4 regions of the Arthrobacter arabinosi genome follow, and region 3 is predicted to be linked to each of the others. Evidence: riboswitches for the same ligand, from Rfam matches in the RefSeq annotation. Region 3 holds a riboswitch; each other region holds the start of a gene.

Region 1 (7,030 bases), on a different contig from region 3:
AGACAGCTCTGGCCCGCGGACCGAATAACCGCTCGTTGAGCACCCGTGTTTCGAATGGATCGCTACCTCCGACGTGTGGTGGAGTGTCCTGGCATGCGCTGCCTCCCCTCGTGACCCGGAATATTACCCGGGCCGTGTTCCAAAGGTGGGATAACCCCTTGGAACAACCTTGTGACCACCCACGGGTTCAGAGAGCACCCCCAGGTACCTCGATTCACAGGATTCGGGCGAGGAAACCATTCTGGTCCTTCAGCGTGGCCCGGAGGGTAACCTCAGCACACCGGAGGAAGCGTGGGCCGCACTGGCCTCAGGCGAAGCGCATTCACCCGGGACGATTACCTGCGGGCAGGGATGCCGAAGCCGGTGAGTCCGCGTGGTTTGTAAATGGACAGCCCAAGAGCGACACCCAGAACGATGAGGGCCGCGCCGGCGTGGAGGACGGGGGATGCGTTCGGCAGCAACTCCCCCGGTCCGACGGACACGGCGGGGTTGCGGGCGGCGTCGGCCAGAAGGGTGAGTGTCTCCATATAGAGGAGCAGGACCACGGTAGCGAGGACCGTAGTCAGTAGTTTCACGATCACCCAGTAGTGGCGGATGAGCCCCCAGGGGGTGCCGAGCGACTGGATGATCCCTGTGACGAGCGAGGCGATACTCAGGGGCACGAGGGCCAGCCGCCCGATGGTCTCCATCGAGGCGTAGGCGGCGCGCGTCATCCATTCGTCCTGGGTCGTGGCGGCGGCCATGGCAAGGATGAGGAACGCCGCGACGGCACCAAGCCACCCGACGGACGTGCCCACATGAAGGATGAGGGCCGCCTTGCGCAGGCGCGGGGGCATCACCATCAAGACGAAGGGGCTTGGCTAACACCGGTTGCTGAGTCACCAAGGGCCCCGTGCATCCCGGGGCCGTGCTGGATGCCCAGCGCCTGGGAGATGACCAATGCTGCGGCGATAACCAGGACGATGACGAGAAAAACCTTCACCCAGCGGGGCATTGGCGGGCGAGGCGGACGCCGGTCAGCTTGGGTTCGAGTGTCGACCCGATCGATAGGGGGCCGATCCGATGATTCCGCCATGCATGGTCCTCTCAGCGCAGCAATTAATTGCTCAATACAAACTGTACAGGTGCTGGACAGGTTGTATTAGGTGGAGCGCTTTGTAGGGTGAACACATGGGGAAGTTGTGGAAGGACACCGTGCAGGAACACCGGAGCTCTGTCCGGGAGGCGGTGCTGGATGCGGTGGCACGACTTGTGGGTCAGGGTGGGGTGCCGGCTGTGTCGATGACGAAGGTTGCTGACGTGGCCGGAATCTCCCGGGCGACCCTCTATAAGTACTTCCCGGATGTGGAAGCGTTGCTCGCGGCGTGGCACGAGCGGCAGGTGAATCAGCATCTGGTTCATCTTGATCAGGTGCGCGTTCACGCGGAACGAAGTGGGGACCCGCTTCAGACGCTGACGTCGGTACTTGAGGCGTACGCGGTGATGTTGCAGCAAGCATCCAGGTCGGAGGCGCCCGCGTTCTTGCACCAAGGTCCACATGCTGCCCAGGCGCAGGAGCATCTGCGCGACTTTCTTGAGGCCTTGATTGGAAGCGCCGTAAAAACTGGCGCGCAGGAGGCCGGAGGAGGTATCCGCTCGGACATTGCCCCGCGGGAGCTTGCCCTGTTCAGCCTGCACGCTGTGAATGCGGCCGCAGCCCTGCCCTCTGCCGATGCAGCCCGCAGTCTGGTCGGCGTGATCGTGGACGGCTTGGTACTACGTCCATAGGTACGTCCATAGGTCCGCTTCCGGTGAGCGCTCATAAGGAGCGGACAGCGGCGTGGGGTGTTTTGGGCAGAGAAAAAGCGGCAGGCGCCCCCGTCCAGGGCACCTGCCGCTTCCTCAGTCTATGGAGACGGCGTTCAGGTCAGCGGGTGTTAGCCGTTGACGCGCACGAAGGACGAACCGGCGAGGTCCGACAGGGGGTGCTTGATGGTGAGGTTCGCACCGTTCATGCCGCTGCTGATGACTTCGCCGTTGCCGACGTAGATGCCGATGTGGCCGGGGCGGATGACCAGGTCACCGGGGGCGGGCGTGGAGACGACCGTGCCGTACTGGTAGAACTGTGTCGGGCCGAGGTCCCCGACGTTCAGGCCGATCGAGCGCAGGGCCCGCTCGACGAGGATGGTGCAGTCCTGGATGGAGCCGAGCTGGCCGTAGGCCGAGGCGACCAGGGCCGCACCGACACCGCTTGCCGAGACATCGCCGGCGGGAGCCGACGGCTGGATCGGGGTGATGGCAGCCGAGGCCAGGGAGTAAGTGGGCTGAGCCGCTACAGGAGCAATGGCAGCTGCAGGGGCCGGGGCGGTGTAGGAGGCCTGGGTTGCCGGTGCTGCGGCGGGCACAGCAGCAGGGCTGACGGCGGCCGGGGCCCACGTCGAAGCAGCGGAAGCACCGGAAAGGGTGATCTGCTGGCCCGGGTAGATGACCGAGGCGTAGGACAGGCCGTTCTGCGCCAGGAGCGCGTCGACGCTGATGCCATGCAGGGCGGCGATGCCACCCATGGTGTCACCCGCAACGACGGTGTGGACGCCGGCTGCTGCAGCGGGAGCCGCGGTAACAGGTGCTGCGGTGACGGGAGCCTGAACGGTAGTGCTGGCTGCTTCCTGCGTGTAGGTTCCGGCCTGGGCGGGAGCTCCTACAGCGAAGACGATACCGCCGGTCGCAGCTGCGATGATGGCCGGCTTGCCCAGCGCTACAGCGCCGGTCTTCGCGGAATAGGACAGCCCTTCAAGGGCGATCGAGTGATTGACGGTGGCGCGGTGGCGCGCTGAAGTGATTCGTGACATGCGTCGGTTGCCTCTCCCATGCCTGCGGGGTGAGCTGTCGGGTTCGGATGGGAGTGCACCCGGCCGCTTCATCCCAAGGGACGGAAATAAAGCGACTTAACCCCAAGGACCACGCGTGGTGGCCCGTACATCTTGGGTCCCCCGTTCCTGCCATACGGATATGAACGGACGTATCCCCGGCAGCGGCAGGACTCGGCATTCTGCCCGGGAGTGTTCCAGCTGGTGCTGTGAACACTCGATGAGAATACCCCCCGCTGGTATGAAATGTCACGTTGGGGTAACGAACGCGAGGGACACGCCGGGTGCGACACGCCGCGCTCCGTGGAAGCCTGCCCGGAGGCGGGCTTCGCTGGGGCCCGCCATGTCAAGGGCGCACCCGCACTCCCGTAGCCTGAGGCACCTTTCCAGAGCGAAACAGGAGATGATTAAGGCGTGAAGAAGATCTCACTTCACCCCTCTTGTTTATATACCCCCAAGGGGTATATATTTTTGTTGTCGAAAGGAACGACGTGACCACCGAAACCGAGGCTTCTGTTCAGCGGGGATACACCGCTGATAAGGACGCCTACCTCCGCAGGCTCAAGCGTATCGAGGGCCAGGTGCGCGGTATCGCCCGCATGGTCGATGAAGACAAATACTGCATCGACATCCTCACCCAGGTCGCGGCCATCAATAAGGCCCTGCACGCGGTGAGCATCGGCTTGCTCGAAGAGCACATTGCGCACTGCGTTGTCGGAGCAGCTCATGAATCCACCCAGTCCGGGGATTCCGCCGCCGTCGACGCGAAGGTCAAGGAAGCGACCGACGCGATCAGCCGACTGCTTCGTTGACGGTCCGCCGGCAGCCCCGCCGGCTCCGGGCAACCCTGCCGGGTGCCAGATCCCATTCCTCCCCGCTCTGCCGAGAAAGAGAACATCCCATGCAAACGACCATTAACATCACCGGTATGACCTGCGGCCACTGCGTCTCGTCGGTCATGGAGGAACTTTCCGGCGTGCCCGGGGTCGAGGGGGTCGATGTGCAGCTCAACGCCGGTGGGGTCTCCACAGCGACGATCACGGCCGACGTGGATCCCGATCCGGCAGTGCTGAGCAAAGCAGTAGAGACCGCCGGTTACACGGTCGTCGACAGCTGACCCTCACACCACCACAGCCTGCATCCCGAACGGGATCCCCACCGCACCCGTGCAGGGCACAGTTCACTTCCGCAGAGGAGTCGGCACGAGGATCTTCGGGGCGCCACTACTGTACTGAACCCCTGGCGCCGCCAGGCAAGCGGTAGAACAGGGCCAGCGAAGCAGTACTTCCCGACGTCGTCCAGCGGTGCCATCGAGCACCGCGCCTCACCAGAGGCACCTCACCCACAGCACGTCATCGAAGCCACGGCAAGGAACTAGACGCATGAGCACCGACACAGGCGTGGGCACCACCGCCGGACAGATCATCGATCTCGACATCGAGGGCATGACCTGCGCGTCCTGCGTAAGCCGGGTGGAACGTAAGCTCGGGAAAATCGAGGGCGTTCAGGCCTCGGTGAATCTCCCACTCGAGTCCGCGACCGTCACGGTACCCGAGGGCGTGAGCGTCTCCCAGATCATCGACACCGTCAACGCCATCGGTTACAAGGCGACCCTGCGCAGCGCCGGCCAACCGACTCAACAGCCCGCTACCGAAGCCACGGCAACACGCGTGGCCACCCCTGCAGGTCCTTCGTCTACTGGTGCCGGCGATGACACTGCCGGTGTAGCCGAGCCCGGCCACCGGGTCGGTCCGGGACCGGAGGGGAACGCGCCGTCGGGGCTAGGCGGGTTCGCCGAATCACGGGAAACCGTTGACGCCGCCACGTCCCGGGACGACGCGAAAGCCTCAGTCACGGAGAGAAAAATCAGGTCCCTGAAACGGCGCCTCATCATCGCAGCCGGTTTCACCATCCCGGTGACGATCATCTCGATGCTGCCGACAGCCCAGTTCCCGCACTGGGGGTGGGCTGCCCTTCTCCTCTCCCTGCCCGTGGTCACCTGGGCGGCCTGGCCGTTCCACCGGGCGGCCGCAATCAACGCCCGCCACCTCTCATCCACCATGGACACCCTGGTGTCCATCGGTGTCGCTGCGGCATTCCTGTACTCCACCTGGCAGCTCATCGCTGATCCAATGCTGACCGCCCACACCGGCATGGACATGAGCGCCCACAGCCTCTACTTCGAAGTGGCGGCCGTCGTCACAACCTTCCTGCTGCTGGGCCGGTTCCTCGAGGCCAACGCAAAACAGCGCGCAGGAAACGCGCTCAAAGCACTGCTGAACCTTGGAGCGAAGGAAGCAACCGTCCTGCGCGACGGGGTAGAAGTGAAAGTTCCGGCAGCATCCCTGACTCCCGGAGACGTCTTCGTCGTGCGCCCTGGCGAGAAGGTAGCCACCGACGGCTTCGTCATCGAGGGCCGCAGCGCGGTCGACACCTCCCTCATCACCGGTGAATCCGTTCCCACCGAGGTCGGCCCGGATGACACGGTGATCGGCGCGACGATGAACACCAGCGGACGCCTGCTGGTCAAAGCCACCAGGGTCGGCAGTGAGACAACCCTGGCGCAGATGGGACGCCTCGTCAGCGCCGCGCAGAGCGGCAAAGCACCGATCGCCAGGCTCGCTGACCGCATCAGCGCGGTCTTCGTGCCCATCGTTTTGCTCATCGCCGTCCTGACCTTCGTGATGTGGATGGTCCTCACCGGGGATACGGGCTCAGCGTTCACCGCGGCCGTCGCAGTCCTCGTGATCGCCTGCCCGTGCGCCCTTGGCCTGGCGACACCGGTCGGCCTGCTCACCGGAACCGGCCGGGGCGCGCAGCTGGGCATCCTCATCAAGGGGCCCCAGGTCTTGGAGGACACACGCACCGTAAATACGATCGTGCTCGACAAGACCGGGACCGTCACCACCGGCAGGCTTTCCGTCACCGCCGTCAGCCCTCTGGGTTCCCTGAGCGAGGACGACGTACTGGCCGTCGCCGGGGCTGTCGAAGCAGCCAGTGAGCACCCCATCGCTGAAGCCATAGCCGCCGCAGCAGCCCGTCAGGGCCGGCTCGCTGCCGTCGAGGACTTCACCAGCGCGGCAGGCGGAGGCGTGCGCGGCACCGTCAACGGCCGCACTGTAGTGGCTGGCACCGCGACCTGGCTGACCGAGAACAACATCACGATCACCGCTGACCACCGCGCTTCCCTGACTTCCCTGCAGGAAGCAGGAGCCACAGTGATCTGGGTCGCCCTCGACGGGACACCCGAAGGACTGATCAGCCTCTTCGACACCGTCAAGACCAGCTCAGCATCAGCCATCACCCGGTTCAAGGAACTCGGGCTCACTCCCATGCTGCTCACCGGCGACAACCGCGCAGTGGCTGAAAAAGTTGCCGCCGAGGTGGGCATCGCGCCCGAACACGTCATGGCCGAGGTGCTGCCTCACCAAAAAGTCGACGCAGTGAAGAAACTGCAGGACGCCGGAGCGACAGTGGCCATGGCGGGGGACGGCGTCAATGACGCAGCCGCCCTCGCCCAGGCGGACCTAGGCATCGCCATGGGTTCCGGCACGGACGTGGCGATCGAGGCAGCCGACCTGACGGTGATGGGAAGCAGCCTGGAACAGGTCGCCCAAGCCATCGAGCTCTCCCGCAGGACCCTGTCCACGATCAAGACCAATCTGTTCTGGGCGTTCTTCTACAATGCCGTCGGCATCCCCGTCGCCGCCCTGGGTCTACTCAACCCCATGCTGGCCGGCGCGGCCATGGCCGCCAGTTCCGTGCTCGTCGTCGCCAACTCCCTGCGCCTGCGCTCCTTCGGCACCACCCACAACACCACCCATAACACCACCCCCAACACCCCACAGAACACCGCATCAGAGGCTGGACCGAGGGCCACGCAGAGCACCGGAAGCCTCGAGCGATGAACGGGCCAACCCGTATTTCAGCGGTGACGCGGCCAAAAATCGGTGTGCTGCTCGTTAGCGCGCTGGGCATTTTCTGGCTCGCCGTCGCCTTCCAGCGCAGCTTCACTTTGCTGGGCGACCCGGACCTCGTGGCGAAGTCGGTGGGCGCCGCATACCTGCTAATACCGCTGATCTGCATATGGGCGCTCACCCACGAGTTCCGGTTCGGCTTCAGGGCACAGGCGATGGCGCGCATCCTCGAACGCGAGGGCGGACTGACCGTCGATGACCTGCCAC
Region 2 (7,030 bases), on a different contig from region 3:
TCCGGCGCGCCGCGGCAGACGCGCAGGGCGGCCTCGACGGTGCCGGCGGCGGTGTGTGCGTCGGACTCCCGGTGCACGGCGCGCGCGTCGTCGTCAGCCCGCTCGACGCCGACGGCGCGGCGACGGGCGAACCGACGACCGCGCCGGGCCGGACGGGTGAGATCCTCGTCGACGCCCCCCACGTCAAGGACCGCTACTTCCGCCTGTGGAGGACCCAGCAGGAATCCGCACGGACGCCTCCGTGGCACCGCACCGGCGACGTCGGCCACTTCGACGCCGACGGCCGCCTGTGGGTCGAGGGCCGGCTGGGCCACATCATCACGGCCGCGTCCCGGGTCCTGACGCCGGTGGCGCTCGAGCAGGCGCTCGAGGCGATCGACGGCGTCCGGCTCGCAGCCCTCGTGGGGGTCGGCCCTGCCGGCACCCAGGCCGTCGTCGCGGTCCTCGAGACCGACGCCGCAGGACGACGCCCGAGCCTTGCCGATGCTCCCCTCGCAGCGACCGCTCGCGCGGCCGCCGGGACGCACGGCGTGGACCTGGCCGCCGTGATCGCCGTTCCCACCCTCCCCGTGGACATCCGGCACAACGCGAAGATCGACCGCACGCGCGTCGCGCAGTGGTCCGGGCGGTTCCTCTCGGGCGCCCGCGCGGGGTCCCTGTGACCGTCCTCGTCACCGGAGCGAGCGGTATGCTGGGGCGCGCCGTCGCCGACCACCTCGTCGCCGCCGGCGAGGACGTCCGGTGCCTCCAGCGCCGGCCCTCCGCGGTGTCCGGGGCGGAGGACGTCCTCGGATCGGTCACCGATCCCGCCGCCGTCGCCGCCGCCCTGCGGGGCTGCAGCGCCGTGATCCACCTGGCCGCGAAGGTCTCCTTCACCGGGGCTCCCGCCGAGTTCGAGAGCACGAACATCGACGGGACGCGCATCCTGCTGGACGCCGCCCGGGAAGCCGGGGTGACCGACGTCGTGCACGTGTCCTCCCCGTCCGTCGCGCACGACGGATCCTCGCTGGTCGGCGCCCCGGCGGGCCCGGCTGACCCGGTGCACGCGCGCGGCGACTACGCCCGCACCAAGGCCGCGGCCGAGCTGCTCGCCCTGGGACGTTCGACGCCGGCGTTCCGGGTGGCTGCGATCCGTCCGCACATCGTGTGGGGACCCGGTGACACGCAACTGGTCGAGCGCGTGATCGAGCGCGCACGGCATGGCCGCCTGCCCCTGCTCGACGGCGGGACGGCCCTGATCGACACGACGTACGTGGACAACGCCGCGTCGGCCATCGTCGCGTGCCTGCGGCGCATGGACGCAGCGCAGGGCCAGGCGCTCGTCGTCACCAACGGCGAACCCCGGCCGATCGCCGAACTGCTCGCCGGGATCTGCCGGGCCGGCGGGGTGGAGCCACCCGCCTGGTCCGTCCCGGGAGCCGTGGCGAGGAGCGCGGGATCGGTGATCGAGCGGGCCTGGCTCCGGCTCGGCAGGACGGGCGAGCCGCCGATGACCCGCTTCCTGGCCGAACAGCTGTCGACGGCCCACTGGTTCGACCAGCGGCACACGCGCAGCGTCCTCGACTGGCGTCCGTCCGTCGGCGTCGACGAAGGGCTCGAGCGCCTGGCCGCGTCCTACCGCTGAGGCCCGCTTCCGCCTCGTCCTTCCTGCGCCCGATGGTGCAGCCGCGGCCGGTCGTGCCGCCGATCGACCGCCACACGGGCACACCGAGCACCCATCCCACGCCGTCGACGGCTGCGGAACGCAGAAGGACGGGATGCGTGATGCATCCCGTCCTTCTGACCGCGTCGTGCTGGTGGTGCGGGCCGTACAGCCCGCACCGTCGACTAGCGGGTGTAGTAGCCGTCCACGGACATGGCGTTGACCGAGTGGACCAGGGTGCCCTGCGAGGCGTTCAGGGCGCTGACCATCTGGCCGTTGCCGAGGTAGATCCCGACGTGGCTGCCGCCGTTCTGGCTCACGAGGTCACCCGGCTGGGGGGTGCTGGTGGGCGTCATGGTAGCGAACTGGGCCCAGGTGGTGCGGGGCAGGCTGATGCCGTTCTGGGCGTAGGCCCACTGCACGAAGGCCGAGCAGTCCCAGGCACCGAACGAGGTTCCACCGTAGACGTACCCCGAGCCCACACCCTGCATCGCCGTTCCGACGATGCCGCCGCCGCCGGCAGGCGTGATCGACGCTGCGGACTGGAGGCTGAAGGCGGGGGTGGCTGCCGGAGCGGCAGGAGCTGCTGCGGGAGCCGGTGCGGCGACAGGGGCTGCAACCGGAGCCGCAACCGGAGCTGCGACAACGGACGCCGACTGCACCGAGTACTGCTGAGGAGCAGCGGAACCGCCGAGGGAGATCGACTGGCCGGGGTAGATGACCGACGCGTGGCCGAGTCCGTTGGCCGCGAACAGGGTATCGAGGCTCAGGCCGTGCATCGCCGCGATGGAACCGAGCGTGTCGCCGGACTGCACGGTGTGGGTGCCTGCGGCAGCGGTGGAGGCTGCTGCGGGCTGGGTGCTGATCTCGCCTGCGGCGTTCGCCGGGAGCGATGCCCCGAACATGATGCCGGAAGCGACGGCGACGACGGCGGCAGGCTTGCCGGCGACGGAGGCGCTCGCGGAGACGGCGCGTGACGCCGTGATGAAGGGGTTGATGCGCGTGGGGACGGCCCGGTGGCGCGCGTTATGGCTCTGCTTGGACATGTTGATGCCTTTCCCAATGCCTGCGAAGTTAGCTGTCGGGTTCGGATGGGACATCCGGACACGTTTCCTGCAGACCATCGCCCCCAGCGCTGGTCTGCGCGTGTCTTTACCCCTAGGACCCGTGGTCGGGTCCGCTAGTGGTTCCCCCGCCCCTGTCGAATGTGTAGTGCGAACGGTCCATCCTCATCGACAGGGTTAGGCAGTGTGAGGAAGGGCGCCCATCCGTTGTGGATCGGACGCGAGACCTACCGTACCGGCTGGTAACGCCGGTTGTCACATTTAGATCACGAGGCGAATGTCACTTTTTTTCACCGGACATCTCAGAACCGTGCATTGCGTGGTCTGGGCTGGCAGTACGGGCACAGATAGGACGACCTGTTCATGAACGATTCGCGGCGCAGCAGCGTGTGTCTTCCCTCGGAGGCGCACCGGCGGCAGGGCCGGCCCTCCCGCCCGTAGGCCTCGAGGTCGCGGGCGAAGTAGCCCGACGCCCCGTTCACGTTGACGTAGAGGGAGTCGAAGCTGGTGCCGCCGGCCGCCAGTGCCCGCTCCATCACCGACGTGACGGCGTCGACGATGCGCTGGGTGTCCGGGCGTCGCATGGTGTCCGTGGGCCGCGCGTAGTGGAACCGTGCCGCCCAGAGCGCCTCGTCGGCGTAGATGTTGCCGATCCCCGAAATGAGCCCCTGGTCGAGGAGGGCGCGCTTCAGACCCGTGCGGCGCCCCCGGAGCCGCCGGTGGAAGGCGTCCGCCGAGAATGCCGGATCGAGGGGATCGCGGGCGATGTGCGCCGCCTGGTGGGGAATGAGGGGGAGGTCCGTGGTGCCCCGCCCGCCGGGCAGGCCGTCCGGCGTCGAGTCCAGGTGCGCGACGAACATGCCGCCGAAGATCCTCTGGTCGACGAATCGCAGCTCTGCCGGCAGCGGGGCGCCTTCGCCGTCGGTCGCCGGGGAGAGGGTGAGCCGGACCTTGAGGTGCTTCTCCAGGGGTGCGTCGGGTTGTTCGACCAGGAGCTGCCCGCTCATGCCGAGGTGCGCCATGAGCGCGACGTTCGGTGGGCTGCCGGGCTGGTCGGCGTCCTCGAGGATCATCCACAGGAACTTCCCCCGGCGTACCACGTCCGCCACGCGGGCACCGACGACGTTGCCCTTGAAATCCTCGACGCCGTCCACATGCCGGCGGAGGGACCGGGGGTCCAGGACGTCCACCGACTCCACGGCGCGGCCCGCCACCCAGCGCTCGAGGCCGCGCCGCACGACCTCGACCTCGGGAAGTTCGGGCACTCAGGATCCGTCGACGGATCCGGCGGCGCGCCTGCCGGCTGGGGCCTCGCCGGCGGCGCCGTCCGGCAGGGGCGCATCCGGCGCCGCCGAGAGCGTCTTCCAGGATTCGGCCGCGGCCGCCTGCTCGGCTTCCTTCTTCGAATGGCCGCACCCGGAGCCGTACTCGGTGCCGCCGATCACGAGGCGGGCCGTGAACGTCCGGGCGTGGTCCGGCCCTGTCCCGTCCACCTGGTAGTCGATGGTCCCGAGCCTTCGCGCAGCGGCCGTCTCCTGGATGCGGGTCTTCCAGTCCGTCCCCTCGCCGAGCACGGCGGAATCACGCAGCAGCGGGCCGATCAGCCGCATCACCATCGCGCGGGCCGTCTCGATGCCGTGGCTGAGATAGGCGGCCCCGATGACGGCTTCCATGGTGTCCGCGAGGATCGAGGCCTTGTCCCGCCCGTTGGTGAGCTTCTCCCCCTGGCCCAGCAGCACGTAGCCACCGAGGTCCAGCGTGCGGGCGACCCCGGCGAGGGCCTTCGTGCTCACGACGGCGGAGCGCCGCTTGGCCAGTTCCCCCTCGGACAGGTCCGGGTTGTCCCGGTACAGCGCGTCGGTGACCGCCAGTCCGAGCACGGAGTCGCCGAGGAACTCGAGGCGCTCGTTCGTCGGGATGCCGCCCTTCTCGTAGGCGTAGGAACGGTGCGTCAGGGCAAGACGAAGCGTCCCGGCGTCGATATCGACACCGAGACGCTTCGTGAGGTCTTCCGTATTCTTCACAACTGCATCAGCTGATCCAGCACCGGACCGGCGCCCGGCAGGCGTGGGGGCCTGTCGTCGGGGCGCGGGTCCGCTGTCAGACGTCGGCTACCTTGCGGCCCTTGTACTCGAGGAACAGCGGGGTGCCGGCGGAGTCGGTGACAACCTTGGCCTGGTGGGCGAGGCTGTAGGTGACCCGGCCGTTCTCGAGGGTCTTGACCAGCTTGGGGGCGGTTGCCTTCCACTGGGACCGGCGTGCGCGGGTATTCGCGCGGGACATCTTCCGTTTCGGGACAGCCACGGCTAACTCTCTTCCTTCTCGTCGAACTCTGACTTGGGTGCCGCGTCCTGCTCGGCGGCGGTGCCTGCCAGCCCTGCAAGGGCCGACCAGCGAGGATCCAAAACTTCATGGTGGTGGTCGGGATCATCGTTGAGCCGGGCTCCGCATTCGGAGCACAACCCCTGGCAATCCTCCCGGCACACCGGCTGGAACGGCAGCGACGTAACCACTGCATCCCTCAGCACGGGTTCCAGATCGACCGAATCGTTTTCCACCCTGTGCTGTTCTTCGTCCTCTTCTACCGACAGCGACGCGGAGTCGCTGTAGAAGAAGAGCTCCTGGATCTCCACCTCACGGTCGAACCGCAGTGGCTCCAGGCACCGGCCGCACTCGCCGGTTACCTCGACGTTGGCCGTTCCCGACACCAGGATCCCCTCGTGCACCGATTCGAAGCGCAGATCCAGTTCCATGTCGGAACCTTCCTGCACGCCGATCAGCGCGACGCCGAAATCCTTGGGTGTCGGTGCATGTTCTTCGATTGTCCGCATGCTTCCCGGACTGCGCCCGAGATCCTTGACGCTGAAAATCAAAGGCGAACTGAGATCGCTTTTAATGGTGACTCCTGTAGAACATATGACCGACGTACCATCCTAGCCCGATCAGGCGGGCAGGCCCAAAACGGGCGGGGGGCCCAGCATAGGACTCCACGGGTGCCGCGGGATCAGGCGGACCCGCGCAGGTGCCGATCCACGGCGTCCGGCACGAAGGGGCTGACGTCGCCGCCGAGGGACGCCACCTCCTTCAGGAGGGTCGAGGAGACGTGCGCGAACCCGGTGTCCGTCGGAAGGAACACGGTGTCGATGTCGGCCAGGTGCCGGTTCATCGTGGCCATGGGCAGCTCGTAGTCGAAGTCCAGGCCGGAACGCAGGCCCTTCACGAGGGCCGTCGCCCCTTGCTCCCGGCAGAAATCCGCGAGGAGGCCCTCGCCCATGGGGAGCACCGCCACCCCGGGGAGGTGCGCGAGGCTCTCCGTGCAGAAGGCCATGCGCTGTTCGAGGTCGAAGCGATATTTCTTCGCGTAGTTCGTCGACACCGCGACAATCACCTCGTCGAACAGCCGCGCGGCGCGGCTGATGACCTCGAGGTGGCCGTTGTGGAGGGGGTCGAAGGATCCGGGGCAGACGGCGCGGTTCATCCCCCCACGGTACCCAGTGCCGCGCCCGTGGCAGGAGCGGCAATACTGGTGGGATGACGACAGACGCTCGGACTCCCGCCCCGCAGGGCACCGGCAGGGCGCCGTGGGCGCGGACCGCACGCGGGGCGAACCTGCTCGGCGACGACGGCCGGCTCGGCATCACCATCTTCGAGGAGGTCACCGCCCTCGCGCAGCAGCATTCGGCGATCAACCTCGGTCAGGGCTTCCCCGACGAGGACGGGCCGCGGGAGATCCTGGACGCCGCCCGGGCAGCCATCGCCGAGGGGGCGAACCAGTACGCGCCGGGCCAGGGGCTTCCCGTGCTGCGCGAGGCGATCGCCGCGCACCAGGAGCGCTTCTACGGACTCACCGTGGACCCGCGGACCGAGGTGATCGTCAGCACGGGCGCCACCGAGTCCATCGCAGCCGCGATCCTCGCGTTCGCCGGCCCCGGCGACGAGGTCCTGACCTTCGAACCGTTCTACGACTCCTACGGTGCGGTGATCGGCCTGTCCGGTGCGACGCACACCACGGCCCCGCTGCGCGCACCGGACTTCCAGCCCGACGCCGCGAGCCTCGAGGCCGCGTTCAGCGAGCGCACCCGGATCGTCGTCATCAACAATCCGCACAACCCGACGGGCAGTGTCTTCGCCCGCCCGGCACTGGAGCTGATCGTCCGGCTCGCGGAGCGGTACGACGCGCTCATCGTCACGGACGAGGTCTACGAGCACCTCATCTTCGGCGCAAAGCACATACCCATCGCGTCCCTGCCCGGGGCGGCCGGCCGCACCCTCAGCATCTCATCGGCGGGCAAGACGTTCTCGGTGACGGGCTGGAAGATCGGCT
Region 3 (7,030 bases):
GGATGGATGAAGACCTTCCCCGAGGAGCACAACAAGTACGTCGGCGAAGTAAACAAGAAGCACAACGGTGCCGCGAAGAAGCTGGCTCGGCAGATAAAAATTTGGAAATACCGGCGCAACGTACCGGTATCCTCCTGTTACCTCGAAATGCGCGCCGCGAAGCACCTCGATGGCGAGTCAACCTACCTGCCGGTCATGGACCTGCATCTCGCCCTTAAGAAGATCCTGGATGCGAACCTGGCGGCGATGAACGATCCAACGGGGCTTGGATCGCGCTTTACCGCGACATCATCAATCGGCAACAAGGTAGATGCCTTATCGAAGCTCGAGACCGCGGTGGCCCGCGCGGGCAAAGCCCGGGAATACGAGCGGGCCGACAATCAGGAGAAAGCAATCGAGCAACTGAAGTTGCTGTTCAATCTCTGACCTGCGATGAGTTCACACGATTACCAGCCCCCATCCAGTTCAACGATCGCTCGTCGACAGAATGACGAACGGGCTTTGCAACTCCTTGTTGCGCAGCGCAGGTTCTACAACCGTGCGAAGCGGTGGCAGAGCCTGCGATGGATCGGGATCCTCGTCATCGGCCTCGGAGGACCGTTCTTCTCGCTCCTTGCTCCTGCAGTTGCTGTCTCCGTCGCTGCCGTCACCGGTGTATGGCTCTTCGCCGGCCGGACCGTCCTTGCTCTACTTGAGAACCGGACCATGCTCAAGGCCGCCTGCGTGCAGGAGGAGCTGGACCAGTACCTGTTCGACATGCCAGATACCATCGATCGCTCAGGTCGCCCCACGCCCGAAGACATTGCGCTCATCGCCGCTGATAAGAAGCCACTCCGGGACGTGGCGAAGAAGGAAAAACTTGTCGACTGGTACACCGTCGACGCTGACAGTCCTGGCACCACGACCATAGCCATCGCCCAACGCAGCAACGCCGCCTACACAGACAGGCTTATCCGCACAACCGTCACTGTGTGGGCTGCCGCGGCAATCCTCTGGCTCGCCGGTCTCATTACTTGGGCGAGCATCAGCGGAGTCACCCTCGCCACTTTCCTCTTGGGAGCTCTCTTCCCCGTCCTACCGGCATTCCTCGATGTATCCGAGTACGTCATGAACACGTGGAAAGCCGCGCGCGACCGAGCGGACCTCGCGGCAACAATAGGGAGGCGCTTTTCCCGACGAGACCAGTCCATCGAGCCGCAGGATCTTCTCGTCTGGCAGGAACGTCTCTTTGACCTCCGTCGAACCACCCCTCAAGTGCCGAACTGGCTATACAAGATCACCCGTGCACGCAATGAACGCGCGATGAAACAGACTGCGAGTCACTTACGACATCAGAGCACCGACTGACGCCGTTAGTCGTCTCGGACTGAATCTTCTACCGACTCGTCTCCGAGAAGCGAGGTGGTGAGCTGAACAAATTCCTGCTTAAAAAAGTCGTTCTCGTACTCGGTGCTCGTCTGCGACCAGTGCTCAGCCTCGAGCGTAGGCAGCATCCTGATGATCGCTGACCTCAGGTACACCCCGCGGCTTCGGCTCGTGCGATCCGCCAAGGCGTCCAGGCGCTTGATAATGTCATTCGTCAGTCGCACGGACACGACATGATTTGGGTGCTGAGGAGACTGCTTACGACTCACCACGAAGACCTCCTGCGTCAGTAGTAAACGATGTTTACTACTGACCGCTGACAGTCACAGCACCAGCACCTCGTCCCGCACCTTCACCGTTTCGGGGATTACTTCGACCTAGTGGGCGCCCACTCACGCTGGATGCGTCGCCCTCTACCTCGACCTCAAGAGCCGGCGCATGCGTGTGACTGAGTAGGAGCCTGCGGACGGGCTTTAACAAAAAGTGGCAGGTACCCCCGTCCAGGGCACCTGCCACTCTTGTTCAGCTTACGGACGCTGGGCGTCCGCTGAATCTGTGTTAGCCGTTGACGCGCACGAAGGACGAACCGGCGAGGTCCGACAGGGGGTGCTTGATCGTGAGGTTCGCGCCGTTCATGCCGCTGCTGATGACTTCGCCGTTGCCGACGTAGATGCCGATGTGGCCGGGGCGGATGACCAGGTCACCGGGGGCGGGGGTCGAGACGACTGTGCCGTACTGGTAGAACTGCGTGGGGCCGAGGTCTCCGACGTTCTTGCCGATGGAGCGCAGGGCCCGCTCGACGAGGATGGTGCAGTCCTGGATGGAGCCGAGCTGGCCGTAGGCCGAGGCGACGAGGGCGGCGCCGACGCCGCTGGCGGGGACCGCAGGAGCCGCGGGGGCTGCCGGGGCGATCGGTGCGATGGTCGCGGAGGTCAGCTGGATGCCGGCCGGTGCGGCTGCGGGTGCGGGTGCCACTGCGGCAGCTGCGGGGGCGGGTGCTGCGTAGAAGACCTGGCTGGCCGGTGCTGCTGCGGGGACCGCCGCGGGGCTGACGGCAACGCTTGCTCCGCCGGTGAGCTTGATTTGCTGCCCGGGGTAGATGATCGACGCGTAGGACAGGCCGTTCTGGGCCAGGAGCGTGTTGAGGTTTAGTCCGTGCTTGGCAGCGATGGCGCCGAGGGTGTCGCCGGCGACGACGGTGTGCACGCCTGCAGCGGCAGGAGCTGCAACAACTGCGGGGGCGACGGGTGCGGCTGCAACGGGAGCCTGGGCTACGGTGCCCGTAGTGGCTTCCTGGGTGTAGGTGCCGGCCTGTGCGGGGGCGCCGACGGCGAAGACGAGGCCGCCGGTTGCTGCTGCGATGATGGCGGGCTTACCGAGTGCTACGGCACCGGTCTTCGCGGAGTGCGACAGGCCCTCGAGGGCGATGGAGTGGGTGACGACGGCGCGGTGGCGCGCCGGAATGGACGTACGTGACATGGTGATTGCCTCTCCCATGCCTGCGGGGTGAGCTGTCGGGTTCGGATGGGAGTTCACCCGGCCGTCGTTCAAGCCCTGGGCACTACCCTGCCGTCGCGGACGCTACGTGCAGGTCGTGCCTAGGTTGTCGGATCGACTTAACCCCGAGGGTCATCGCACAGATACATGCGGTGGCCCGGTGGAAACGTGGTTCCCCCGTCCCTGCCTACTGGGTGGTACGAACGGTTCCCGGATGCAGCGGCAGGGCTCGGCATTCTGCGCGGGAGTATGGTCTCGGCGGGGTGCCGGGAACATTCGACGAGAATACCCCAGGGTGGTATCAAAGTCACGTTCAGGTAACGGAGCACGGCGTGTCTTCGCAACACGCCGTGAGCCGGATACCTGATGGTTACCGAGGTCAACAAAGCGCCGCCGATATGCCGCGGATATAAGGACAGGGGCCCTAACGACCAGCGATACTGGAAGTTGCTGCGCGATGGGCGCAGCAGGGGAAGGCACCAACGATCTCGGGCCGGCGCAACCGGATCGCATCGTTTGGTGGTGAAAGGGAATGACCGTGAGCTCCGGAACCGGAACGCATGCCAGCACTGCAACATCTCACGAAGCGGTTTCTGAAGCAGCCGGTGAGGCCACAGCACCCGACGCGGGCCAAAATCAGAAGGTGACTGGGCACACAGCCCATGGATACGCAGCGGACAAGGATGCGTACCTGCGACGCCTGAAGCGCATCGAGGGCCAGGTGCGCGGTATCGCCCGCATGGTCGATGAGGACAAGTACTGCATCGACATCCTCACCCAGGTCGCCGCGGTCAACAGTGCCATGCACGCAGTCAGCCTCGGATTGCTCGAGAACCACATGCAGCACTGCGTCGTCGACGCCGCTCACGAAGCCGCGACGAGCGGATCCTCCGACGTCATCGACGCCAAGGTCAAGGAAGCAACCCAAGCGATCAGCAGGCTCCTGCGCTAGACCCAGGCCTCCTCACCGAGCGCTGAACATGAGCGCTGGATGTGACGGGGTGAGGGTTTTCCGAAGACGGCTACTCGGTGGCTGCCCCTGGAGGCTGGAGTGTGGGGGCAGCCACCGGTGACCGAGCTCAGCTGAAAGTAGCGGCGAGTTCGCGGCAAGCCCTCTCGCAGCGGCGGCATGCTTCGGCGCAGATCCTGCAGTGCTCGTGCATCTGCGCGTGCTGCTCACATTCATCGGCGCACGCCTTGCAAGCGACTTCGCAGGCCAGCAGGACAGCTCGCGTGATGTTCGCGTCATAACCGGTATGCCGGGAGAGAATTCGGCCGGTCGTGGCGCAGATGTCCGCGCAGTCAGCGTTCGTGCGGATGCACTTGGTGAGTTCGGCAACCATGTCTTCGCTCAGACACGCGTCCCCGCACGCCGTGCAGGTCTGCGCACACTCGAAACAGGCCGCGATGCACTCGGCCAGCTTCTCGCGGTCAATACCGCCAAGATCCTTCGGGTACGTCTCAAGCATGGAGGTGATGTGAGTCATTGTTCCGCTCCTTATCCGTCGGTCTACTGAAGATTTACTGAAGGTTCAGGGGCATCCGGGGCCGGCGCCCCGCGTCTCACGCTAGCCCCCGCTCACCACGACCGGCCATGAATTCGTCGATGTGAGAGCGAGCAAGAATCCGCTTGACAGATACCCCAGGGGGGTATAATTTCGTTGCTGTCGGGCCCTCCTACGAGGTTTCCGGCATGACAACCGGAACCATTGTGATGGCGGGGCAGGCTCGCTGATCCTGACCTCCTGCAGCGCTTCGGTTCCCTCACGCATTCCCTGTTCCCTTGGAGGTTCCCATGTGCGGCACATCTGCTCCGTCGACCACTTCATCCACCGATTCGTCCATTGCTTCATCGACCGCTTCGTCTACTGTTTTGCTTCCCGTCACGGAGAAGAGCCCCTCCGGGTGTTCCTGCTGCGCCCCTCAGGAAGCTGCAGTGTCGGCTGCTCCGATCACGTCCGACGACGTGTCCGCGGCGTTCCCGGTTCTTGGTCTGACGTGCGGCTCCTGCGCGTCCAGGGTCAGCGGGGCTGTCGGGAAGATCACCGGGGTCCGTGAGGCACGTGTCGATCTCGTCGCCGGTGGCACTTCCACCCTGCATGTCACCAGCACCACACCCCTCGACGCCGGGCTTGTCGCCTCGACGATCAGGGACGCCGGATACCAGCTGGCCTCCAAATAAGGCCCTGTAACGCTTGATGTAGGAGCGCTGCAGGGACCAGAACATACCTGCTCTCAGGTGCCCCCGGAAAGGGCTTGATCATGACGAACAACCCACACCACCACAATCACCACCAGGGATCCGACAGTCCCACCAGCACGCCCGCCGCCACGCCCACCGTCACAGAAGCTGCAGCCAACGGCAGCGATGACGCCCGCACTACTCACGGCCAGGCCATGCCCCAGGCAGACGCCCACTCCGCTCTCGCTGAAACACAGCACCCCGTCGGCCACACCGCTCCGACCGACCACACTGGTCATGTAGGTCACGCCGGTCATTCAGGTCACTCGGGTGGGGATGTGGATGAGGATCATCAGGTCCACTCCCATGGGGAGCACGCCGGGCATTCCACGGCGATGTTCAAGAACAAGTTCTGGCTCAGCCTGATCCTCACGATCCCCGTGGTCGCGTTCAGTCCTATGTTCACGATGCTCTTCGGGTACATGCCGCCGGAGTTCCCGGGCTCGAGGTGGATCGCCCCGATCCTGGGGACGGTCATCTTCGTCTACGGCGGGGCCCCGTTCCTCAAGGGCGGGGTGACGGAGCTGAAGTCCCGGCAGCCGGGCATGATGCTGCTAATCGCAATGGCGATCAGCGTCGCGTTCATCGCCTCCTGGATCACCACCCTCGGTGTCGGCGGGTTCGACCTGGACTTCTGGTGGGAGCTCGCCCTGCTGGTGGTCATCATGCTGCTCGGGCACTGGATGGAGATGCGGGCCCTCGGCTCGGCCGCAGGAGCCCTGGACGCCCTGGCAGCGCTCCTGCCCGACGAAGCAGACCGGGTCACCGGCACGGGAACCGATGCGCGTGTTGAAACCGTCCCGGTCAGTTCCCTGGTCACCGGGGACGTGGTTCTCGTCCGTTCCGGTGCCCGGGTGCCGGCAGACGGGCAGATCGTCGACGGTGTCGCGGAGTTCGACGAGTCGATGATCACCGGCGAATCGCGCACCGTGTCCCGGACCGCCGGTGAGACCGTCGTCGCCGGAACGGTGGCCACCGATAACGCCGTCCGGGTGCAGGTCACGGCGGTCGGCGCGGATACAACCTTGGCCGGGATCCAGCGTCTGGTCGCCGAGGCGCAGGCCTCCTCCTCAAGGGCCCAAGCTCTTGCGGATCGGGCCGCGGCCCTGCTGTTCTACTTCGCCCTCGGCGCCGGCATCCTGACCTTCATCGCCTGGATGCTCCTCGGAAGCCCTGATGATGCCGTCATCCGCACGGTCACGGTTCTCGTGATCGCCTGCCCGCACGCCTTGGGCTTGGCGATCCCCCTGGTGATCGCGATCTCCACCGAACGCGCCGCGAAGGCCGGGGTGCTGATCAAGAACCGCATTGCCCTGGAGAGGATGCGCACGATCGACGTCGTCCTGTTCGACAAGACCGGCACCCTCACCGAAGGACAGCACGCCGTCACCGCGACCACTACGGTCAACGGTGTCAGCGAGGCTGAGCTCCTGGCCTTGGCGGGAGCCGCAGAGGCCGACAGTGAGCACCCCGTCGCCCGGGCCATTGTCACCGCCGCACGATCCAACCCGGCAGCTGCAGACCTCGGTTACACCGGCACGGGTTTCGCATCCATGACCGGGCGTGGTGTCCGCGCCACCGTCCGAGGCCACGACGTCGCCGTGGGAGGCCCGAACATGCTCAAGGAACTGGGACTCACTACCCCTGCCGACATCGCCGGGACCGTGCAGGAATGGGTGGGCCGCGGCGCGTCCGTGCTGCACATCATCCGCGACGGTGCCGTCATCGGCGCAGTCCGGCTCGAGGACAAGGTACGGGAGGAATCCCGGGCCGCCGTGAAGGCCCTGCAGGACCGCGGGGTGAAGGTCGCGATGATCACCGGCGACGCACGCCAGGTCGCCGACGTCGTCGGTCAGGAGCTCGGCATCGATGAGGTGTTCGCCGACGTCCTGCCGCAGGACAAGGACTCCAAGGTCACCGAACTGC
Region 4 (7,030 bases), on a different contig from region 3:
TCGTCCTCGTGGTGCTCGGCGTGCTGATCGTCGCGTACAGCGCCGTGATGAACAACAGCGTCTTCGGCCGCCACATCTACGCCCGGGGCGGCAACCTCCAGGCCGCGCAGCTGTCCGGTGTCGACACGAAGCGCATCGACTTCATGCTGTTCGTCAACATGGGCGTGCTGGCCGCACTGGCGGGACTCATCTTCACCGGCCGGCTCAACTCTGCGGGCCCGGGCGCCGGCAACCTGTTCGAGCTCGACGCCATCGCGGCGGCGTTCATCGGCGGCGCGGCGGTGACGGGCGGCGTGGGCACCGTGATCGGTGCCATCACCGGCGGTCTCATCATGGGTGTCCTCAACAACGGCATGTCCCTGCTCGGCGTGGGGATCGACGTCCAGCAGTTCATCAAGGGCATGGTGCTCCTGCTGGCCGTCGGGTTCGACGTGTTCAACAAGCGGCGTGCCTCGAACGCCCTGAAGTAGGCAGTCGGGACAGGATCCGGGAGACGACAGGACGAGCGTGACTTCTCGCCGCCGTCGGTCGATCACCCCCTGCGAGCGCCGCACCGGGGCTCATCCCCCAGACGGGCCCCGGTGCGGCCTTCTTCCTGCGCGCTCGACGCCCGGCGGTCCTGCGCCCGGGGCCCGGCTCCCCGGGCACGTCGACAGTCCGCGGAGCAGCCCCCGGCCGGGCAACCCGCGGAGACTCCCTTCCCCGGGTGGCCGGCTCCGGGACAACCCGCGGACACGGGGCCGCCGACCGTGACGGACCTCCGTCAGGACGTGATCTGCCGCTTCGAGGAGATGACCCCGGTGTTGAACCCGGCCAGGTTGAGCCCGCCGTGGAATCGTGCGTGCTCGATCTTGATGCACCGGTCCATCACCACGTCGAGGCCCGCGGCTTCGGCCTCACGCGCGACGTCCTCGTGCCAGGATCCCAGCTGCAGCCAGAGGGTCTTCGCGCCGACGTCGAGCGTCTCCTGCAGCACCGACGGCAGGTCGTCGTGCCTGCGGAACACGTCGACGACGTCGGGTACCTCCGGCAGGTCCCTCAGCGACGCGTAGGCCGGCCGGCCGAGGATCTCCCTGGCCACCGGGTTGACGAAGTATAGGCGGTAGGGGGAGGAGGACTGCAGGTACGTCGCGACGAAATAGGACGCGCGCGAGGGCTTGTCCGAGGCGCCGACGATCGCGACCGACCGCGCATTCCTCAGCAGGGCCAGCCGTTGGGGCGCCGACGGCCCCTCCCAGGTCCGTTCCGGTGTCGTGCTGCCGGCGCTCATGCTCCCACTCCCACTGCACGCGTTGCCGATGCGTCGTCGTCGTTCTCCCCGGCCGCTTCCTGCGGCAGGTCCTCGAACTCGGCGTCCGAGGAGTTCACCGCAGCGTCCAGGGCCTGGTCCAGGTCCCAGAGGATGTCGTCCAGGTCCTCCAGGCCCACGGAGATGCGCACGAGGTCCTCGGGCACGCCCGCCGCGGCGAGCTGCTCGGCCGAGAGCTGCTGGTGCGTCGTCGAGCCCGGGTGGATCACGAGGGTGCGCGAGTCACCCACGTTCGCGAGGTGTGATGCCAGCTGCAGCGACTCGATGAACTTCTGGCCCGCCTTGCGGCCACCCCTGATGCCGAAGCTGAACACCGATCCGGGGCCCAGCGGCAGGTAGGTCCTCGCCCGCTCGTGATGCGGATGGGTGGGGAGCCCGGCGTAGTTGACGTACTCGATCCGCGGATCGGCCTGCAGCCACTCCGCGACGGCGAGGGCGTTCCCGAGGTGCTCGTCCAGGCGCTGCGCGAGGGTCTCCACACCCTGCAGGAGCTGGAAGGCGGACATCGGCGAGAGCGACGGCCCGATGTCGCGGAGCTGTTCGGTCCGCAGCTTCGTCAGGAACCCGTACTCCCCGAAGTTCGCCCACCACTGGATGTTGCCGTAGGAGGGCACGGGTTCGGTCATCATGGGGAACTTCCCGTTGCCCCAGTCGAAGCGGCCGCTCTCCACGATCACGCCGCCGAGGGTGGTGCCGTGCCCGCCGATGAACTTGGTGGCCGAATGGATGACGATATCCGCGCCGTGCTCGATGGGGCGCACCAGGTAGGGGGTGCTGAGCGTCGAGTCGACGATGAACGGGATACCGGCGTCGTGGGCGACCTTCGCGAGGCCGGCGAGGTCGGCGATCTCACCGGAGGGGTTCGCGATCACCTCGGCGTAGACCGCCTTGGTGTTGTCCCGGATGGCGGCCGCGTAGTCCGCGGGGTCCGTCCCCGGGACGAAGGTGGTCTCGATGCCGAACCGGCGCAGCGTGACGTCGAGCTGCGTGACGGTGCCCCCGTACAACTGGGACGCGGCGACGATGTGGTCCCCGGCCTGGCAGAGCGCCGCGAAGGTGATGAACTCCGCGCTCATGCCCGACGCCGTCGCGACCGCCCCGATCCCACCCTCCAGGGAACTGATGCGCTCCTCGAACGCGGCGACCGTCGGGTTGCCGATCCTCGAGTAGATGTTGCCGTACTTCTGCAGGGCGAAGAGGTTCGCGGCGTCGTTGGTGTCCTTGAACACGAACGACGTCGTCTGGTAGATGGGGACGGCCCGGGCCCCGTGGGTGGCGTCGGGAGTGCCGCCCGCGTGGAGTGCACGCGTGCGGAAACCGAAGGAACGTTCTGCCATCAGATACCTGCCTTGCTGGAGTCGGAAGCTGCGGAAGCTGCGGGGGCGACGTCGGTGCCGGAGGCGGCTGTGGGTGCGCTCATGGTTCCTCCATCGGTCTGGCAGTAGCACCCTCATGCCGCCGCGGGTATGCGGAGGCCAGGGTTGCTGCGGCGTCGCTGAGCCAGATCTCTCGGCCGCTCGGGATGGTCGGGTCGAGTCTGACACCTGCGCGGTTGCAGAACCAAACCGTATGTCGTCGTGTGCAGCCGGGGTTGCGGTCCAGCGCCTCGCGTCCGACGGCACACACGGCGCGCGGCACCTAGGCTGGGGGGATGGAGGAATGGAGATCGGCGAGCCGGGTGCAGGAGCGGAGGCTGTGGCAGACGCTCGGGTACGTCGGGATCGCGCTGACGCTCGCCCTTGCGAGCAGCGTCCTCGTGGCCGTGAGTGACCAGGAATCGGCGGTCACGCAGGGGTACTACGTCCAGCAGTCCGTGCTGCTCGCGCTCAGCGCGGCAGGGTCGTTCCTCGCCGTCCGTCGCTGGCGGGCCCTGCGCGGATGAGGGGCACCCTACCTCCCGTTACTCAAATGTGACAAACCGGAGGTGCGCTGGGTAGGGTCGGCACGTGCCTCCGCGACCGTGGGGCGCTCCTGGACGGATTGCCGAGCCCTGCCGTCGTCCGGGACTCGTTCGCAACCACGAAGGCAGGGACGGGGGAACCACCAGTTCCACCGGGCGCGCAGGACCACCTGCAGGCGCCCTCGGGGTTAAGTCGCACCGCAGCACCTACCGTGATGCGTGTGGCCGGGTGACTCCCATCCGAACCCGACAGCTCACCCCGCAGGCATGGGAGAGGTATACAACCGTGTCACGAAACATCACTTCAGCGCGCCACCGGGCCGACGTCGACGGCAACCTCGCGCTGCAGGGCCTGTCCCGCGCCGCCAAGGCCCACGCCACCACAGTGGGCCGTCCGGTCGCGATCGCCGCCGTCACCTCCGGCCTCGCGCTCACCGCCGTCGGCACCGCCAACGCCGGTGAGTACTCCGCACAGGGCACGACGACGGCCCCTGCCGTCGCAGTTGCTGCCGCGGCACCCGCCGTACCGGCTGCCCCCGCAGCTGCTGTGAGCCCCGCCGCTGCCCCGACGACGCACACCGTCGTCGCCGGCGACACCCTCGGTGCCATCTCGGCACGATACGGCGCGGACCTGACCGCGGTCCTCACCGCGAACGGTCTGTCCGTCGCATCGATCATCTTCCCGGGTGACACCATCACCCTCCCGGCGGCCGGTGCCGCCGTGGCCCCCGCCCGGACGGTGTCCGTGCCCGTGGCAGCCCCTGCCGCCGCGCCCCAGCCCGCACCCGCTGCTGCTCCCGCGGCCCTCGTGGCTCCTGCCGCTCCGGTCCAGCAGGCCGCCGCCATCGCCCCCGCTCCGGCCGTGTCCACGGCTCCGGGGTCGGGCGTGTACCTGGCCTCGGCGAAGATCACGCCGGTCGCAGCCTCCTCCAGCGGCGTCGGCGGCATCCTGCTGGCGTCCGCCCAGTCCCAGCTCGCCGCCGGTGCCATCCAGGACTGCACCGTCCTGGTCGAGACCGCACTGCGCGCCGCAGGGATCTCCGTGGGCGACCTCGGCCCCTCGCAGTTCTTCCAGTTCGGCTCCACCGTGACGACTCCCGCCCCCGGCGACATCGTCATCACCGGCGGCCACGTTGCGATCTACGCCGGCGGCGGCCAGGTCATCAGCAGCGGCATGAACGGGTCGAACCGCACCATGCAGCACCCGCTCTCGGACCTCGCCGGTGCTGCCTTCGTCCGGGTCGCTCGCTGATCCTGGAACGAACCACACGCGGGAAGCGGCAGTGCTTGGACGGGGCACTGCCGCTTCCTTCTTTTAACCACTTCCCGGGGCCGGCGTCAGCGTCGGGAGAGCACCGCCTGGATGCCCGGGATGCACCCCTCGTTCTGCAGGGACGTGGTGTCCCCGAGCGGTGAGCCCTCGTAGAGCTGTGTCAGCAGGCGCCGCATGATCTTGCCGGAGCGCGTCTTCGGTACATCGGGCACGACGACGACGGCTGACGGCCGCGCGATCGGCCCGATCGCCTCGGCGACGTGGGCGCGGAGCGTCGAGGCGACGTCGGCGTCAGGGGCCGTTCCGGCCGCCAGGACCACGAAGGCCGCGATGGCATGACCCGTCAGCGGGTCCGGCACGGGGCAGGCCCCTGCCTCGGTGACGAGGGGGTGCGCCACGAGCGCCGATTCGATCTCGATCGTGGAGAGCCGGTGGCCCGAGACATTGATGACGTCGTCGACGCGGCCCAGGATCCAGGTGTCGCCGTCGTCGTCGTACCGCGCGCCGTCACCCGCCAGGAACCAGCCCTGCGCCGCGAACGTCCGCCAGTAGGAGTCGAGGTAGCGCTGCGGGTTCCCCCAGACGGTCCGCGCCATCGCGGGGCCGTGCCGGTCGACGACGATCAGGCCCTGCACGCCCGGCGGGACCGTCCGCCCGTCCTCGTCGACGATGCGCGTGCTGACGCCCGGCAGGGCGCGCGCGGCGCACCCCGGCTTGAGGTCCGTGTCCGTGGGACCGGGGGAGAGCACGGTGGCACCGGTCTCGGACTGCCACCAGGTGTCGACGACGGGCACCTCGTCCCGGCCGAGGTTACGGCGGAACCAGCGCCACGCCTCGGGGTTGATCGCTTCGCCGACCGTGCCGAGCACGCGGATGCTCGAGAGGTCGTGGGAGGCCGGGACGCCGTCCGGGAACCAGCCCATGAGCGAGCGCACGAGGGTCGGCGCGGTGTAGTAGCTCGTGACGCCGTACCGTTCGATGACCTCGAGGTGGCGTCCCGGATGGGGGGTGTTCGGTGTGCCCTCGTAGAGGACCTGCGTGGCCCCGTTGGAGAGCGGCCCGTACAGCTCGTAGGTGTGCGCCGTGACCCAGGCGAGGTCGGCGGTGCACCAGTGGACGTCGCGGTCGCGGAGCGCCGGGTCGGGGCTGCTGAAGAGATGCTCGAAGCTCCAGGACGCCTGCGTGAGGTACCCGCCGGAGGTATGGACCAGGCCCTTGGGCTTCCCCGTGGTCCCCGAGGTGTACATGATGAACAGCGCGGTCTCGGCGTCGAACGCCTCCGGCTCGTGGTGCGGTGACGCGGTGTCGACGACGTCGTGCCACCACACGTCACGGCCCTCGGTCCAGCTGGTGGCCGATCCGGTGCGGCGGATCACGAGGACGTGTTCGATGCTGGTCGTCCCGGCGACCGCGGCGTCCGCGTTGTCCTTCACGGGCACGGCGGAGCCCCGCCGGAACTGGCCGTCGGTGGTGACCAGCAGTTTCGCGCCGGTGTCCTCGACGCGGAAGCGGAGTGCCTCAGCGGAGAAGCCCCCGAAGACCAGCGAGTGCACGGCGCCGATCCTCGCGCAGGCGAGGGTGACGACCACCGTCTCGACGAGGACCGGCAGGTAGACGACCACGCGGTCGCCCTTCCCGATGCCCAATTCCTGCAGCGCGTTCGCGGCGCGTGACACCTCGTCCTGCAGGTCGGCGTAGGTGACGGTCCGCCGGTCCCCGGGCTCGCCCTCGAAGTACAGGGCCACCCGGTCGCCGTTGCCGGCGCGCACGTGCCGGTCGACGCAGTTCGCGGCCACGTTGAGGGTGCCGCCGGCGAACCACTCGATCGCGGGGATGCTGAGCGTCCCGTCGGCCTGCGGCGTCGCCTTCTCGAAGGAGTGCACCGTGTGCCAGGGCGTCACCCACTCCAGGCGTGCCGCCTGCTCCGCCCAGAAGGCCAGGCGCTCCGACTCCTCCCGGGCAGCTGCGGCCCCGCCTGCCGTGGTGCGGGCCCCGCCGGCGCTCGTGCCTACGCCCACCGTCGCACCGCCCATCGTTCGGCGATGCCGAGGAGCGCGTCGGTCGTCTTGCCGATGACGGCCAGCAGGATGATCGCGAGGATGATGCGGTCCACGCGGCCCGTCTGCTGCGAGTCCGTGAGCAGGAAGCCCAGGCCCATGGACGAGGCGATGAGTTCGGCGGCAACGAGGAACAGCCAGGACTGCGCGAGGGCCAGCCGGAGGCCGGAGAACAGGGCGGGCACGACGGCGGGCAGCTGCACCGTGGTGAGCAGCCGGATGCCGTTGAGCCCGAACGCGCGCGCCGCCTCGACGAGATTGCGGTCCACGTGCCGCAGGCCGAGGTAGAGCGTGGTGAACACGGGGAAGAAGGCGCCGATGCTGATCAGCGTGACCTTCGAGTCCTCGTTGATGCCGATCCACAGGACGAGCAGCGGGACCCACGCCAGCGACGGGACGGCGCGCAGGGCGCCCACGGTCGGGGTCAGCAGGACGTCAGCGATGCGGGACAGGCCCAGCAGGGCGCCGGCCAGCACGCCGAGCAGGGACCC

The links. A riboswitch is a leader RNA that binds a small molecule or an ion and turns the genes downstream of it on or off. The one in region 3 is predicted to bind cyclic di-AMP.
Region 1: another riboswitch for cyclic di-AMP. It lies ahead of ACX80P_RS16715 (C40 family peptidase); the one in region 3 lies ahead of ACX80P_RS16290 (LysM peptidoglycan-binding domain-containing protein).
Region 2: another riboswitch for cyclic di-AMP. It lies ahead of ACX80P_RS01175 (C40 family peptidase); the one in region 3 lies ahead of ACX80P_RS16290 (LysM peptidoglycan-binding domain-containing protein).
Region 4: another riboswitch for cyclic di-AMP. It lies ahead of ACX80P_RS13735 (LysM peptidoglycan-binding domain-containing protein); the one in region 3 lies ahead of ACX80P_RS16290 (LysM peptidoglycan-binding domain-containing protein).

What each region holds. Positions count from the first base shown of each region.
Region 1 is NZ_JBTNDF010000018.1:5,110-12,139, reverse strand. Features, by position in the region: gene ACX80P_RS16725 (DUF2269 domain-containing protein) at 336-836, opposite strand; gene ACX80P_RS16720 (TetR/AcrR family transcriptional regulator) at 1,171-1,767, shown strand; gene ACX80P_RS16715 (C40 family peptidase) at 1,917-2,828, opposite strand; cyclic di-AMP (ydaO/yuaA leader) riboswitch at 2,835-3,002, opposite strand; gene ACX80P_RS16710 (metal-sensitive transcriptional regulator) at 3,338-3,658, shown strand; gene ACX80P_RS16705 (heavy-metal-associated domain-containing protein) at 3,748-3,963, shown strand; gene ACX80P_RS16700 (heavy metal translocating P-type ATPase) at 4,229-6,754, shown strand; gene ACX80P_RS16695 (hypothetical protein) at 6,751-7,030, shown strand, end outside.
Region 2 is NZ_JBTNDF010000001.1:239,619-246,648, reverse strand. Features, by position in the region: gene ACX80P_RS01185 (alpha/beta fold hydrolase) at 1-662, shown strand, start outside; gene ACX80P_RS01180 (NAD-dependent epimerase/dehydratase family protein) at 659-1,624, shown strand; gene ACX80P_RS01175 (C40 family peptidase) at 1,828-2,688, opposite strand; cyclic di-AMP (ydaO/yuaA leader) riboswitch at 2,696-2,890, opposite strand; gene mutM (bifunctional DNA-formamidopyrimidine glycosylase/DNA-(apurinic or apyrimidinic site) lyase) at 3,009-3,971, opposite strand; gene rnc (ribonuclease III) at 3,972-4,730, opposite strand; gene rpmF (50S ribosomal protein L32) at 4,807-5,010, opposite strand; gene ACX80P_RS01155 (YceD family protein) at 5,013-5,579, opposite strand; gene coaD (pantetheine-phosphate adenylyltransferase) at 5,711-6,184, opposite strand; gene ACX80P_RS01145 (aminotransferase class I/II-fold pyridoxal phosphate-dependent enzyme) at 6,238-7,030, shown strand, end outside.
Region 3 is NZ_JBTNDF010000013.1:1,596-8,625, reverse strand. Features, by position in the region: gene ACX80P_RS16305 (SMODS domain-containing nucleotidyltransferase) at 1-426, shown strand, start outside; gene ACX80P_RS16300 (S-4TM family putative pore-forming effector) at 433-1,347, shown strand; gene ACX80P_RS16295 (YlcI/YnfO family protein) at 1,353-1,589, opposite strand; gene ACX80P_RS16290 (LysM peptidoglycan-binding domain-containing protein) at 1,924-2,844, opposite strand; cyclic di-AMP (ydaO/yuaA leader) riboswitch at 2,847-3,072, opposite strand; gene ACX80P_RS16285 (metal-sensitive transcriptional regulator) at 3,395-3,814, shown strand; gene ACX80P_RS16280 (four-helix bundle copper-binding protein) at 3,942-4,349, opposite strand; gene ACX80P_RS16275 (hypothetical protein) at 4,627-4,749, opposite strand; gene ACX80P_RS16270 (heavy-metal-associated domain-containing protein) at 4,799-5,044, shown strand; gene ACX80P_RS16265 (heavy metal translocating P-type ATPase) at 5,260-7,030, shown strand, end outside.
Region 4 is NZ_JBTNDF010000005.1:160,386-167,415, reverse strand. Features, by position in the region: gene mmsB (multiple monosaccharide ABC transporter permease) at 1-470, shown strand, start outside; gene ACX80P_RS13750 (CoA-binding protein) at 764-1,270, opposite strand; gene ACX80P_RS13745 (O-acetylhomoserine aminocarboxypropyltransferase/cysteine synthase family protein) at 1,267-2,646, opposite strand; SAM riboswitch class I at 2,734-2,838, opposite strand; gene ACX80P_RS13740 (hypothetical protein) at 2,961-3,191, shown strand; cyclic di-AMP (ydaO/yuaA leader) riboswitch at 3,312-3,490, shown strand; gene ACX80P_RS13735 (LysM peptidoglycan-binding domain-containing protein) at 3,496-4,461, shown strand; gene acs (acetate--CoA ligase) at 4,548-6,515, opposite strand; gene ACX80P_RS13725 (ABC transporter permease) at 6,491-7,030, opposite strand, start outside.